DNA from 2 places in the Psychrobium sp. 1_MG-2023 genome. Region 1 is predicted to be linked to the other one. Evidence: predicted binding sites of a transcription regulator. Region 1 holds the regulator's gene; the other holds the start of a gene.

Region 1 (12,669 bases):
CTTTGTTGCTGCACTAGTTTATCTTGCCGTTCCATCGCCTGTTGCAGCTTGCCTTCAACTTGTTGTACACGAGAACCAACGCCTACAGCACCACAGCGCATCTCATGTAGCTCACTCTTAAAACTGGCAATTTGCCGCTGCTGTTCTTTAAATAGCAGTTTAATTGCACAAACTTGACGTTGCGTCCGCTTATAGACCCACCAAATTACTAGGCCCAAAATAGCGGCAATGGTTAATGCCGCTATAGCAATAATTTCTATCATTTATATTTTTCCGATAGGCGCATTACTGCTTAAAATGATGCCATATCATCCCATTCGTCATCACTCAGTAGCTTATCTAAATCAACTAAGATAAGAAGCTCATCATCTCGGTTGCAGACACCTTTAATGAACTTAGCACTTTCATCCGTTCCAACGTTTGGCGCTAATTCAATCTCTGAAGCTTTCATATAAACCACTTCAGCAACGCTGTCGACTAAGATGCCAATCACTTGCTTATCCGATTCAATAATAACAACACGGGTGTTATCAGTAATATCAGCAGGCATCAGACCAAAGCGTGAACGAGTATCAATAACAGTTACAACACTACCACGCAAGTTAATAATCCCTAACACATATGATGGGGCACCAGGCACTGGAGCGATGTCACTATAGCGAAGTACCTCTTGAACCTGCATTACATTAACACCATACGTCTCATCTTCTAAACGAAACGTAACCCATTGCAACACTTCGTCATTGTCGACTGTATTGATTGATAATTCAGTTTCTGTATTCATTCGGGTCATTCCTCATTTTCTTTGAGCGATTATATCGACTCGTTTTGCTCAAATAATTCTATTAATGCATCTACGGATAATAAACCACACATCCGTTCTTTGACCGTACCAGCCAGCCAGGGGCATCTTGATAGCTCAGGACGCCATTTAATCTCATCATGGGTTAACTCGCTACTGTCAACTAAGCTATCACAAGCCAACCCCCAATTACTGTCACCTAATACAATAATATACTTATAATCAGTTGATTGTTCTAGTTGTGATTGATCTTTCTCAGGTAAAAGATACAGTGCAGTATCAATCACATTAATATTATGACCACGCTCTATTTGTATTCCTTTAAACCAATTCGGCTTACCGAATAGCTGATTGGTTTTCTTTAAAATATGAATCCCTTTAAGTTTAATTAAAGGGACTGAAAACATATATTCCCCTACCGTGAAATACAAAACGGGGAAGCGCTCATCAAGTTCTTGTTCTAAGACATTCTCGAGATGCTGCTTCACCTCAACAGCAAGTTCAACTTCTACCTCTGATTCAACCTTAACAACTGTCGCCGTGTTTTGCTGTGACTTTGCTTCAGGCTCCTCTTCAATAACAGGACTCACTTCATCGAGGATTTGTAAATCAATCAGATCTTTGTCAACCTCTACTTGAGGCGCAGCTTCGCTTACTTTAGCAAGCAATCGCTCCAATGGCTGGGTTTGAACCGCTGTATCTTCCGGTTTCTCGTCAAGTAATGTTGAGAAATAATCAGCCACAGCCTTAGTTGAACGGTTATCCATTTTTTACCTTAAACGTACTACAAATTAGCTTTCAGAAGCTTCTTGTGAAATTAATGTATCTAGTAATAAGCCATAAGCCACCACACCTCTGCTACGTGGGGCAAATTGCGGTAAAGGGATGTTCCTTTCACTCGCATCGCGAAACTTTGTGTCTATAGGAATAACTTTATCCCAAACACGACTCTCAAATTTCACTTTCATCTGTTCGAGTGCTTGAACACTCGCTTTAGTTCGACGATCGAACATTGTTGGAACAATAAGGTAATTATAGTGGTTACTATTAGAGCGTTGCATAATTAATAACGTTTTTATCATGCGCTCTAAGCCTTTAAAGGCCAAATATTCCGATTGCACCGGTACTATAATCCGACTACTACAGGCTAGTGCGTTGACCATGAGCACACCTAATACTGGAGAGCAATCAACCAATGCATAATCATAATCATCTTCTATGCCATGAAGAATCTTTTTTAAAATTAGTCCCATCCCCTCACGGTGACCCAATTCACGATCTAATGTTGCAAGAGCCATAGAAGATGGAATTAAATCAATATTCTCAACCTGAGTTTTTTGAATAACACGCTTGGTGAGTCTTTGGGTAAATTTTTCTGGGCAAGTGAATAAGTCATATAGAGAGTAATCAAGTTCATCACAATCAATGCCTAGCGAGAACCCCATAGAAGAGTGCGGATCAATATCAACCAATATAACCCGTTTGCCGCGTTTAGCCAGAAGGCCAGCGAGTGTCAGTGCTGTGGTTGTCTTTCCAACACCGCCTTTTTGATTGGCAATACTCCAAACTTTCACACTATAACTCCTGTGTTCGGGTCGTAACAAGCACCCCACCATTAGGTAAATCAATAACCTGAATGGAATTGGCTCCGCTTTGGCCAGAAATATTACTCGCCGAAGAAGCTTCCTCTTGAGGCTCACTAGTCGTTAATACCTGAGGTGTGGGTTTACGCCAACCGAACCGGCTAATCGCAATAACGACACGGCGGTTTCGCGCTCTATTTACAGCAGTATCATTAGCATTCTTAGGCTTATATTCACCATATGCTTCTATGGCTAATCGTTGTGGTTCAACATTCAAACGTTGCAATTCTTGTACAATAGCACTAGCTCTAGCAGATGACAGTTGCCAATTCGATTGAAACTGCTCATTATTGATTGGTTGATTATCTGTATAACCGCGGACGTGAACAAAGTTATTTGCAGGGGCAATAGTATTAATAACTTTAGCTAAGACCTCCTTTGTTTCATCTCGGGTTGCTGCACTACCGCTATCAAATAGTAAACCACTACTGAACTCAATTGTTAACCAATTATCATCCTGTTCTATTTTAGCGTAGCCATCCTCTAAAACCTCAAGTAAGTCTTCGGCTAATTTCTCTTTCATCGAAGAAAAGGGCGTACCTAATAATTTGGCATCAGTTTCAACTAGCTGACTATCACCTTCTACAGGTTCAGTACCGACTTCTTGAAGGAGGCCCTTATTGTATTGGTCCATTTCAGAGATTTTATCACCAGAAGTAAGAATTTCGTCACTGCTATTTTGTTGAACACTACCCTGACTGCCTTTTTTATCATCTACAAGGTGTAAAATTTCACCTAACGAATCTGATAAAATTGTATGTTTTTCTTCTTTTACTAACGCAAAGGCATATAAAACAACAAATAAGGCAAAAAGCAGTGTCATATAATCGGCATAAGACACTAACCAGCGATCCAAGTGCGTATCGTCTGTTACCCCACTACTTCTACGTCGGCTATTTAGCATACGCGATCTTATAAGCCTCTAGCCGTCGCTCAATACTGTTAGGGTTTTCTCCACGGTTAATTAGGAGGACCCCTTCTAAAATCATTTCATAATAAAGAGCGGTTTGAAAAACTTGACGACGTAACTTGTAGTGAATTGGTAAATAAATGAGGTTGGCAAAGCCGACGCCATAAATGGTCGCAACAAAAGCCGTTGCTATACCACCACCTAATTGAGTCGGTTGATCTAAGTACTGCATAGATTGAATCAAGCCTAATACAGCACCTAAGATGCCTAATGTTGGGCTATAACCCCCCATTGCCTCATACACTTTAGCACTATGACCATATTCATCTCGTTGAAAGTAAATCCGGGTTTCAATAGTTTCTCTAATGTGTTCAACTTCCGCACCGTCGATTAAGAGCATCAAACATTCTCTAATCAACGGATCTTTTTCATTATCCAATTCATTTTCTAACGGTAAGAAGCCTTCCGCACGAGAGATGTGCCCCCAGCGAAGCAAGGTATTAATACGCTCTTCAACGTCATACTCTGGCGGAAAAACCACCCATTTAAGCATGGTAAAGCTACGAACAAATTGATGCCATGGCGTTTGAATCATCACCGCGGCAAGTGTCCCTACAAGCACTATCAGTAAGGCTGGTCCATTATAGAGTGTGGCTAGCGCCCCCCCTTCTAATAATTGTCCACCAAGAATAGCCACAAAGGCTAACACCAAACCAAATATGCTTAATCTATCCATGCAGCATCTCTTTTACTAAACTTTCACCAATGGTCTCAAGCGGTAAAACTTTGCTAGTTAATCCAGCACGTTTTACCGCTTGAGGCATACCATAGACAACAGAGGTCGCTTCGTCTTGCGCCCAGACCGTTGCTCCTTTGGTATTTAATAACTTAGCCCCATCACAGCCATCAGCCCCCATACCAGTAAGTACTAAGGTCATGACATTCCCTTCATGATTTTTAGCGATAGAAGCAAAGCTAACGTCAGCGCAAGGTTTGTAGTTTAAATGGGAAGGGCCTTCAGTCACTTTAAGTCGGTTACCTCGCTCAAAAAGCATCTGCATACCACCAGGGGCAAGATATGCATGACCAGGCTTAACAATGTCACCATTGGTGGCTTCTTTAACTTTAATTTTACACAAACGGTCAAGCCTTTCAGCAAAGGCACCTGTAAAAGCCCCTGGCATATGTTGAACAAGCAAGATCGGATAAGGGAAATTTGCTGGCAACTTGCTCAGTACCGCTTGGAGTGCTACCGGACCACCAGTAGACGATGCTATCGCAAGCATGTTATATCGTTTTCCACTCGCTTTAGTAACGCTAGCATTACGGTCAACGGCTCGGCTATTGACCCGATTAGTCGTCGGGGTTCGTTCTAGTGGGCGCTTTAGTGGGGTTGTAGTCGTAGACCGTAACGAACTAGGTGGCGGTCTTGATGCAGGGCTAGCTGCAGGACGTGTTCGAATGGTACGTCTTGCAATGGCTTTGATTCTTTTGGTAATTAGCTCTGAAGCGACCTTTCCTGAACCAGCTATTTCTTCAAACTTTTTAGGTAAAAAGTCAGCTGCACCGGCATCAAGGGCATCTAATGTGGCTTTCGCTCCTTCATGGGTCAACGATGAAAACATTAGAATTGGCATTGGCTGTTTAGACATTATCTCACGAGTCGCATCAATGCCATTCTTAACAGGCATCTCGATATCCATCATCACTACGTCCGGCTTTAACGATAACGCCTTTTCAACACCTTCTTGACCGTTCTTTGCATAGTCAAGTACTTCTAAACCATCGGCTTTGGTGACAATCTCACCAATACATCGTCTAAAAAAATGTGAATCATCAACGATTAATACTTTGATGCCCATATAAACTAACCTCTTATAACTTTCTTTATACTTTTAATAATTGAAAGTTATGCATATTGTTTTAATAAACTTCCTATATCAACAATCAAGGCGATACTACCGTCACTTGTTATTGTTGCACCAGATATTCCTGGAGTTCCATGAAGCAATGCACCCAATGGCTTGATAACCACTTCTTCTTGACCAATTAACCCATCAACCACGAAGCCAACGTCTTGTTGACCAATTTGGACAATAACAACATGCCCTTCTGTTCTTTCGTGACTAGGGTCATAGCCTTTACTTAACCATTCATCGAGATAAAACAATGGAATTGCCTTATCACGGACTACAACAACCTTACGACCATCAACAATGTTTGTTTTAGTTAGGTCAAGATTAAATATTTCGTTGACCGCTGCTAAAGGCAACGCAAAGGTTTGCTCGCCCAATTGAACCATTAGTGTCGGCATGATTGCTAATGTTAATGGCACTGTGATTTTTAATGTCGTCCCCACACCTTTTTCAGATTGAATCTTAACGGTACCATTAAGCTGGGTAATCTTTGTTTTAACAACATCCATCCCCACACCGCGACCAGAAATATCAGAGATTTCAGTCTTGGTTGAAAAACCGGGCGCAAAAATTAATGCATAAGCATCTTCATCACTCATCCGTGCAGCAGACTCTTCATCAAGTACACCACGAGAAATTGCGATTGATTTTAACTTTTCAGCATCCATACCAGCACCGTCATCAGTGATGGCGAGCAAAATATGGTCACCCTCTTGTGAGGCTGATAATACGACAGTACCGTTACGTGGTTTACCATTAGCTTCACGATCATCCGGCATCTCAATACCATGGTCGACCGAGTTTCTTACTAAGTGAACTAGCGGGTCTGCAAGCGCTTCAACTAAATTCTTATCTAGATCGGTATCTTCACCCTCCATCGTGAGAGTGATATCTTTTTTAAGTGTTCTCGCCATATCTCGAACGACTCGAGGGAAGCGCCCAAAAACTTTCTTAATCGGCTGCATGCGAGTTTTCATCACTGACCCTTGTAGATCAGCTGTAACATTATCGAGATTAGCAACCGCTTTAGACATTTCCTCATCGCCACTGGTTAAACCAAGGCTAACTAACCGATTCCGAACTAATACTAGCTCACCAACCATATTCATGATCTCATCGAGCCTTGCGGTATCAACGCGAACGGTTGTTTCTGCTTGTGGTGTAGCAGCTGCTTTTTTCGGCGCAGTTGCGGATGCTTTCTTCGGAGCAGCGGCCACAGGAGCCTTTTTCGGTGCCGGGGCTGGTGAAGGTGCTGCTACAGTGGGTGTCGCTTGCGAAATAGCTTTAGGTGTTGGTTCGTTCTTTTTAGCCGCCTGTAGCTCATCGAGTAGTGCTTCAAATTCTGCATCATCGATTTCATCATCTGTCTTTGATTTCGCTGATTCAGCAACAGGCTTGGTGTGTACCTGGTTTACAGTATTTTCAACTGAAGATGGCGAACCCTTTTCACCATGAAGCTGATCGAGGAAAGCTTCAAACTCTTCATCTGAAATTTCTTCGGAGTCCGACGATGCTGGAGTGACTGAAGCTTTAGCAGCAGTTGGAGAGCCAGCGCCATGAAGCTCATCGAGTAAGGCCTCAAATTCATCATCGGTAATTTCGTCATCAGAAGCAGGAACATCAGTGGACTCATCCTTAACGATAGGTTGTTTCTTACCTGCCTCTAGCTCATCTAATAATGCTTCAAATTCATCGTCAGTTATTTCATCGCCATTACTTTCGACAGCAACTGTCTCCGGCTCTGGTTCAGGTTCAGGTTCAGGTTCAGGTTCAGGCTCTGGTTCCGGTGCTGGCTCTTCAGCACTTTCCGGTTTGCTTAGCCTTTCAAGTTCTTCAAGTAACCGAGGCTCCGCAGGGCTTAATTCTTCGCGTGCTTTAACCAAGGTAAACATGTCGTTGACAGTATCAAGACCCTCAAGAATGACATCCATCAACTCTGGCGTGACACTTCGTTGACCTGTTCTTAACAAATCAAAGATATTTTCAGCGCCGTGACAAACATCAACAAGCTCTTTTAACGACATAAAGCCTGCACCACCTTTGATGGTGTGAAAGCCTCGGAAAATAGCATTTAATAAATCAGAATCTTCCGGGTTATTTTCTAGCTCAACAAGCTGTTCTTGTAAAAGCTCTAATATTTCACCCGCTTCTATCAGGAAATCTTGGAGTATATCTTCATCAACATCAAACGACATAGTTTGCGTCCTTTTAAAATCCTAGGCTAGAAAGCAAATCATCAACATCATCTTGTCCTGAAACAACATCATGCTGTTTTGATTTTGCGACAACGGGCCCTTCAGCTTCAATACAGTTATCAACGCGATCTAATTGCTGTTCGTCATCGTAATGACCAAATAGCTTTAAAATACCAATCAAATTCTCTTCAACATCTTTTACTAAATCAGTTATTTTGTGAAGTACTTGCCCGGTTAAATCTTGGTAACCTTGAGCGAGCACAATGTCATTTAGCTTGGTATTTAATTGTTCAGCATCGTTAACTGATTCTGAAAAATACTTATCTAAAGTAGTACAAAGCATCCTGAACTCATCCACTTTAATCTTACAATCTTTCAAACGCTCCCAAGATGGTAAGATCTCATTAACTGTGGCCTGATGCTTCTGAGCTAACGGAATACACTCATCAACTGCATCCATTGTTTGGTTTGCCGCTTGAGAGGTCATCTCAACGACATAAGACAGACGTTCTTTTGCATCCGGCAATGACGATGAAACAAATGATGAAAAGCGCTCATCAATACTCATATTACTCAATGAGTCGTGCAGTTGACGAGTTAACTTGCCGACACCAACAAAGATGTCTTGCTGCATTTTATGGCTAGCTTGTTCAATAATTTCATTAGCAGACGCAACCTGCCCCTGCTCTAACGCAGAAACAAGTGATTTAGCCTGCTCTAACGAGATATAAGAATTCTCATTATCAGTCATAAGAATATCCGTGTTATAGCTTAAGATTCAATTCGTTGAAAAATCTTATCAAGCTTTTCTTTTAATGTCCCAGCAGTAAATGGTTTAACAATGTATCCGTTTACACCTGCTTGAGCCGCTGCAATAATTTGTTCACGTTTTGCTTCTGCCGTTACCATTAATACAGGTAGATGCTTTAGCTTTTCGTCAGCACGAATATGCTTTAACAAATCAATTCCTTGCATACCTGGCATATTCCAGTCGGTCACTACAAAGTCAAAATCACCTTCTTTAAGCATAGGTAGTGCAGTCGCACCATCATCAGCTTCTTGGGTGTTTGTTAAACCAAGATCTCTTAATAAGTTCTTAATAATTCGTCTCATTGTTGAAAAATCATCAACAACCAGTATTTTCATGTTTTTATCCAAAACGCTCTCCACTATTCAAACTGCAATTCCTTATGCAATCAGCTCCAATTATTTAAACGCCCTTTCAGACGAACCATTGCTTGCGAGTGAATTTGACTCACTCGTGACTCACTCACATTTAAAACTTGCCCTATTTCCTTCAGGTTTAATTCTTCATCGTAATACAATGATAAGGTTAACGCTTCCTTTTCAGGTAACCCTTTAATCGCTTCAGCTAATGCTGTCTGAAAACGTCCAGACACAGCATGGGAATAAGAGTCATCCGATTCAGCCTGTCCATCAACAACCAATACATCTTCAGACACACCCAGATCGTCCATGCCGATTATTTTTCCTGATGCTATATCATTAAGCATTTGTGCATATTCGTCTAGGTTAATTCCTAATTTTTCTGCAATTTCATGCTCTTTAGCATCCCTTCCGTGCTCTTTTTCTACCTCGTCGATTGCTTTTTGTACTGCTCGACTATTTCGGTGTACCGAACGAGGAACCCAATCGCCACGTCTTATTTCATCAAGCATTGCACCGCGTATTCTTATACCAGCAAAAGTTTCAAAACTTGCACCTTTAGAACCGTCAAAGTTTTTCGCAGCTTCGAGTAACCCGATCATTCCTGATTGAATTAAATCGTCTAGCAACACACTGGCAGGAAGTCTTCCTTTTAAATGATGTGCTATTTTTTTCACTAGACCAGCATGAGCTATCACTAACTGATCATTGTTCTGAGATGTTTGAGCGTATGCCGCTGCTTTACTCACCAGAAACGTCTCTGTTATTAGAACGGTTATCAACTAATTGCTCAATAAAGAACTCCAGATGACCGCCAGGCTGATTTGGTATAGGCCAACTTTGCACTTTATTAGCTAAACTTTTATATGCTAACGATGCTGGTGATTGAGGAAACAGATCTGTTATCAGTTTTTGCTTTCTCACCGAGCGTCGAACATTCTCATCAAATGGAATCGTTGCACATAACTCTAAGGCCACATCCAAGAATCGATCCGTTACTCTTGTAAGCTTAGCAAATAATTCCTGACCTTCTCGTAAATTACGTACCATGTTTGCAACAACTTTAATTCTAAACACACCATGCTCACGTGATAATAGTTTAATTAAAGCATATGCATCAGTGATTGAGGCAGGTTCATCACAAACAACTGCAATTACATCTTGAGAAGCTCGAGCGAAACTGACCACCATGTCAGAAATGCCTGCGGCAGTATCAACAATTAATACATCAAAGTCATGGCGCATTTCACTGAACGCACGAATCAAGCCAGCATGCTGGGCAGGCTCAAGTTCAACCATCGATTGTGAACCCGATGTCGCAGGAATGATACTTATCCCCTGTGGACCATGAACAATAATATCATCGAGCTCGCACTCACCTGATAACACATGTGACAGATTCTTTTGCACGCGCAAGCCTAACATTACATCAACATTAGCTAAGCCTAAATCAGCATCCAGCACCAAGGTTCGTTTACCTTGTTGCGCAAGAGCCGCTGCAAGATTTAACGACACGTTGGTTTTACCAACACCGCCCTTACCGCCAGTAACTGCAATTACTTTAATCATTTTTGGTTGAGTCATTTTTCTTAAACCGCTTGCTTGATCCACTTAAATTGCCTATCTATTAAAACTGGAGAATGATGAAGAGTCATTATTTGCTGTCATTTTATCTTGAACCTGACTTAATTGCTCTATCACATTGTTAATTAAACTATTGAGATCGGCTACACCTATATCTTCAGGCACTCGTTGCCCATTTGTCAAATAACCAATAGGTAATGAATGGCCAATCGCCACACTTAAAATTTCACTTGCGCCAATAGCTTCATCCATTTTAGTGATGATACAGCCTGCTAATGGCATTTTTCTAAACTGAATAATAGCTTCCTGCAGTACTTTACGCTGGGCAGTCGCCGGTAAAACCAAATAACTTCTGATATTGACATGACTGGAGTTCATCAGGGTCGCAAGCTGTTCACTTAAACGTAAATCTCGTTGCCCCATACCAGCAGTATCTATTAGCACGAGTCGTTTTTGACGGCATTGGTAAATCGCATCGGCTAGTTGCTGTGCATCTTTGGCTACTTTAACTGGACACCCTAGAATTTTTCCATAGGTATTCAACTGCTCATATGCGCCAATACGATAACTATCTGTCGTTATCATCGCGATTTGGTCACTACCATATTGCATTGCAAACCTTGCAGCAAGCTTTGCCACTGTGGTCGTTTTTCCAACACCTGTTGGACCTAATAACGCGACGACACCACCTTGCTCAAGTACGTCATTATTCGTTGTCGAAATACGTTTGAGCAACGTACTAGCAATAATTTGTTTCGCCTGTTCAAACGTAGCGTCAGGACGCACATCAACAACCAGTTGCTGCGCAACATCAGCCTCAAAACCCATATCACAAAGTTCTGCAGTAAGCATGGCTCTTAACGGGTCTCGACGATTAACATCTTGCTCCATCAGCCCACTGACTTGATGTTGCAATAATTGTCTCATTGATGCCATTTCAGCACGCAACTCTTCAATGGCGGGGTTTTCTTGTTGAATTGCTGGTTCGCGCTCATATGCCTGACTGGTCGCCGTCTGTGGCGATATTGAAGCTGGCTTTTGTAAAGCTTGCGCCCATTCAGGCAGGTTATCCGCGACAGTATTTGGCAATGTAGCTGTGACAGGTTCTGTTGGCTGGTTGTCAGCTGAACTTGCGCCCTGCCCAGACATTGCATTAATTGGCATTTGATTATTTGCTATCTGCTGTGCTTGTTGCTTAATTAAACGCTGCTGAAACCCTGATAGTGACAGTTGATCATCACTTGGCTGGCGACTATTATTGCTCTGTGAGTTCCCTGCGCCATATTGTTGCATAGCAATTTGTGCTTGTGCCTGTGCAGAGAAATTAGCCACAGGCTGTTCAGCTTGCTCAAAACGATCTGCCATAACTTCGCTTGGAGCAGCAACTGTCTGTGACGAAGCAGGTTTCGGCGAAGCTTTAGGTAATACTGCGTTATTGTCTTCATCAACTGCAGCAACAATCTCAACACCGCCATCAACTTTTTTGTTAGACATAATTATCGCATCAGGCCCTAACGCGATCTTGATTTCATCAAGCGCTGAGCGGATATCTTTTGCGACAAAACGTTTAATCTTCACCGTTATTCCTCAATTATTGCCCTACCGAACTAACAACTTTAATTTGCTTGTCGTCTGGAATTTCTTGATAAGACAATACTTTTAATCCTGGTATCGTGTTTTTAACAAACCGTGATAATGTTGATCTTAATACACCTGAAGTCAATAAGATAGCAGGCATTCCCTCTAATTCTAGCTGTTCTGTGGCAGTTGCTAAAGATGTTTGTAATCGTTCAGCCAAACCAGGCTCCATCCCAGCGGCGTCTCCACCAGTAGCCTGCATAGATTGGTGCAACATCTGTTCCAGATCTGGCGCTAGTGTTATAACAGCTAATTCAGACTCTACCCCATTGATTTCTTGGACTATTAGTCGTTTTAACGCGATCCTTGCCGCCGCAGTTAAAACGTCAGGCTCTTGACTTTTTGCGCCATATTCAACAAGTGTCTGAATAATTGTTCGCAGATCTCTTATAGGCACGCCTTCGTGTAGCAAGTTTTGCATCACTTTAACAACGACACCTAATGGCAGAATATCTGGCACAAGACCTTCAACTAACTTAGGGTATTGACGCTGCAAGATATCTAGCAGGTTTTGAACTTCTTCATGTCCTAATAACTGCGATGCGTTATTAGTCAATAATTGACTGATGTGTGTAGCAACAACTGTTGCAGGGTCAACCACAGTATAGCCTAGCGTTTGCGCATGTTCCCGTTGCTCAGGCATGATCCATACCGCCTCTAAGCCAAATGCCGGATCCGTTGTTTTAACACCATCAACTTGACCAAAAACCTGACCTGGGTTGATTGCTAGTTCACAATCATGTCGGATTTCCGCTTCACCGATAGTCACGCCCATTAATGAGATTCGGTAGCTATTCGCATTTAAGTCCAAATT
Region 2 (3,682 bases), on a different contig from region 1:
AGTAAAAACAAATTAATTAGACTATTGAATTATATATTAATATTTCACAAAATAACCTTTAGAAACATTTTGTACCAATGTTCAACTTTACTTGACACATTATCTAGCACAAAATAAACCTAGTTTAATAAGGGTTATCCATAATGACATTAATGAATTTCTGTTATAAAAAATCTGTCTTCTGGCTTACGGCTGCCATGCTAACAAGTGGCGTGGCAAGTTCTGTTGCCTTTGCACAGCAACAGAAAGATCAGTTAACAGGAGTAACCCAACCTGAAGTCAATATATGCTATGAGCGATTAAGCAAAGCATATTTATCGCTTGATCCGCAAAAAATGGTCGATGTATATACACCAGATGGACATTACATCTCTGCTGGTAAGCATTTACCAGTCATGCAAGGACAAAATGATTTAATGCAATTGTACAGTCGTTATTTTTCGCGGCTTAAAAAGCATAACTCATCTTTAGATCTTCAATTTAGGGTAACTAATCGTCTCACCGGTGAAAATACGATTAACGATGTCGGCTATTATGTTGTCACAATTATTCCGCCCAAAGAAAGTAAACAGCCAGCAAAACAACATGCAGGGAAGTTTATGATTACATTCAAACGTCAGTCAGATGACAGTTGGGGAATTTGGGCTGAAGCAAACAGTAAAGCAAAAATAAAGTCCTATATCAACGCAAAAGCGGTCGACAATTTACATTACGATCCTTACTACCCAGCCCAATGGTATGAAAACTACACCACTCATGAGTAACTGCCCTTGTGGGTCTGAGCTAACCTATCAACAATGCTGCTCGCCACTGCATCAAGGCACTTTAACTGCCACAAATGCACATCAATTAATGAAGAGCCGTTATTGCGCTTTTGTAGTCGCAGACATTGACTATCTTGTAATTACTCACAGCCCTCAAACGAGACATAACATTTCTCACCAATCGATTAAGCAATGGAATAGCCAATGCCATTGGTTAGGGCTTGACGTTCGTTCTTTCACAGAACAAGGCCCGAATGTTCAGGTCGAATTTATAGCTTGGTATAAACAAGACGGCGAAATTCACTATCACCATGAACATTCAACCTTTTCACAGCAACCGATAGACAGCCTGTTAGCAGAGCGCTTAACAGAGAAAGAAAGCTTACCAACGCATGCTTGGTACTATGTTGATGCGACGTATCCAGAACAAAAGATACCAATGCCCAAGCGTAACGATATTTGTATTTGTGGTAGTAACAAAAAATTTAAGAAATGTTGTGGTAGTTAACCATTACTCAAACGGGCTTGAAATAGAAAGGGGTTAAATAAGGTTTGCCTGATAAGCCTGTTGTGCAGCAATAACCTGATTCAGGTTTATAGCAGACTCAATCGGCTCAACTGATTGGCCCAGCACTTTAGCAGCGTTAACAAAATCAAGATTATCAAAGATATCGCGTTCAAAACTTTCAATTTTTTCTAATTGATAACACAATGGTTCAGGTTGAATACAATGGCTTAAGCGTGCTGCCACTAACCCTTCTTCAGCAGCAATCTTGGTTTGAGACAATGATTGTGCACTATCCTTTTCTTCACCGATTAATTGCTGAGGTTGCGGCATTTCAAATTGCTTTCTCAGATCAATTTGTTCAGTCGTCTCAGTTTGATCTTGCTGTTTAAAATGAAATTGGCTTTGGTCACAGACATCTTTTGATAGCATTGACAGTAATAGCGCAAAGTCAGCTTGCTGACTTTGTTCAATACTATTATTTAATTGTTGCCCTAGCTGGATTTCTCCGACTAAAAGTTCGCCAATCTGCATAGAAAACACACGTAAATGTACACTAATTAACTTATCGGCACACTTAATAAGAACTTTAATAAATTTTTATAAAAAAATGCTTTACCTTCACCGCTAAGTGCACTACTATGCGCTCCGTACTTGATTGGAGGGGTTCCCGAGTGGCCAAAGGGAGCAGACTGTAAATCTGCCGGCTCAGCCTTCGGTGGTTCGAATCCACCTCCCTCCACCATCAAGCTCTCTTCTAAGACTCAAAAATCTTCCTAACACCCTGTAACTCCTCTACACTATTAGTTATTTATTATTTTTATTTCTTTCGATTTCTTATATGATAACCACTTATACCGTTTATGGAATATAAGGACATTTATTGTCTGCAGTAATAAAAATACCTTACCCAAAGCTTCAAGTATTACTTGTTGATCCTCAGCGTCCCTTTCAAATAATGATGAAAGGTATATTAAGTAATTTTGGGGTTAGAAAAGTAGACTTTGCCGATAACGGTGAAGCTGCGGTGCGCGCTTGTCGAGCTAAGGAATATCATTTATTACTGGTTGAATATAACCTCGGTAGCAATAAAAATGGTCGCCAGTTACTGGAAGAACTTAGGACGCTACGCTTAATCAAGCCAGATACTCTCTTTGTTATTGTCTCCGCAGAAACCGACCGCGCCGCAGTCCTTGGCACAATGGAAATGGCGCCTGACGATTATATCATTAAGCCATTCTCCCAACGGTTGCTTGATAATCGCTTACAGAAAGCTTGGTCTAAGCGATTATCCCTTAGCGCTATTCATCATTGCTCTGACAAAAAAGACTTCCCACGGGCTATCGCCACCTGCAAAAGTTTAATCAAAGAAAAAAATCGTTATAGTGCCTTAATATTGCAAATGATGACTGATTTTATGTGTCGTGAAGAACGGTATGAGGAAGCAACGGAAATACTTGCTAGCATCTTAAAGGAACGCGAGCTTATCTGGGCCAACATTACCCTTGCTCGTGCTTACCTTGGTCTATCAAAATTAGAACATGCAGAAGCGCGTTTAAAAGCAGTATTAAAGCAACAGGTTAATAACGTGGATGCCATGGACTTATTAGCACAAGTACAGCTAGCGAATAAGCAAGCAGAAACAGCTGAAAAAACGTTAACTAAGAGTTTAGAGATATCTCCTTATTCAATGAGCCGCCATCAGCTAATGGTGGATGTTGCCACAGCAAACCACAACCACGCACTGGTAAAAGATAGCTACGGCCAGTTACTCCAACTAAGCCGTCGCTCAGTCCATACTGGCACAGACCATTTGTTTAATTATACGCGCAGCATTATTAATCAAGTCGCCCACAGTGAAGAACCCAATGCTATTTATAAGCTGCAAAATGAACTAACCAGTACCCTTCACCGTGCAAAGCTCGAAGAAGGAAGACAGTTAAAATATCATTTTAGTGCTCTAGAAGGGGTCATCATTTCACAGCTCCAATCCGCCAAAGGTGAAACCTTATTATCGAAGAAAACGTTAATGGAGGCAATCCATGGCTTTTGTGATGAAGATGATGAATGGAGCTTACCCGATGAGTTGGCGCCGGATACCTGTATTACGCTGTTAAATTTAAGTGACTTTGAATTGGCATCTAAGTTCGCAGAACAACTCGATGATACGAATGACATCACGAATCAAATTCAAGCGCGATTAAATGATGACGAAGTCGTAGAAAAGAAAGCAGAATTTAATAAAATAACACGCCAAGGTATAGACGCCTATAGTGCTGGTAACAACCTCGAAGCGTTAGAATTATTTAAACAAGCAATATTTATCTCCCCTGTTAATTCTGGCGCTGTGCTTAATGTGGCTCAGGCGCAGATTAAGTTGATGCAAGAAAAAAAGAAATACGTTAAGTCACTG

The links. The regulator FliA, encoded in region 1, starts transcription of late flagellar genes. The targets are predictions, from matches to a motif close to CTAAAGNTNNNNNNNNNNNNGCCGATA.
Region 2: the regulator FliA is predicted to act here: its motif matches at 1,836-1,862, upstream of Q8W26_RS15120 (VC2046/SO_2500 family protein).

The regions. Positions count from the first base shown of each region.
Region 1 covers NZ_JAUYVJ010000002.1:93,183-105,851, forward strand. The annotation lists gene Q8W26_RS01470 (DUF2802 domain-containing protein) at 1-263, opposite strand, end outside; gene Q8W26_RS01475 (chemotaxis protein CheW) at 293-784, opposite strand; gene Q8W26_RS01480 (chemotaxis protein CheW) at 814-1,569, opposite strand; gene Q8W26_RS01485 (ParA family protein) at 1,594-2,376, opposite strand; gene Q8W26_RS01490 (OmpA family protein) at 2,378-3,349, opposite strand; gene Q8W26_RS01495 (flagellar motor protein) at 3,339-4,091, opposite strand; gene Q8W26_RS01500 (chemotaxis response regulator protein-glutamate methylesterase) at 4,084-5,217, opposite strand; gene Q8W26_RS01505 (chemotaxis protein CheA) at 5,265-7,466, opposite strand; gene Q8W26_RS01510 (protein phosphatase CheZ) at 7,480-8,217, opposite strand; gene cheY (chemotaxis response regulator CheY) at 8,238-8,624, opposite strand; gene Q8W26_RS01520 (RNA polymerase sigma factor FliA) at 8,663-9,385, opposite strand; gene Q8W26_RS01525 (MinD/ParA family protein) at 9,375-10,217, opposite strand; gene flhF (flagellar biosynthesis protein FlhF) at 10,254-11,795, opposite strand; gene flhA (flagellar biosynthesis protein FlhA) at 11,809-12,669, opposite strand, start outside.
Region 2 covers NZ_JAUYVJ010000033.1:15,364-19,045, reverse strand. The annotation lists gene Q8W26_RS15130 (hypothetical protein) at 144-764, shown strand; gene Q8W26_RS15125 (YchJ family protein) at 739-1,272, shown strand; gene Q8W26_RS15120 (VC2046/SO_2500 family protein) at 1,306-1,803, opposite strand; tRNA gene Q8W26_RS15115 (tRNA-Tyr) at 1,930-2,014, shown strand; gene Q8W26_RS15110 (response regulator) at 2,153-3,682, shown strand, end outside.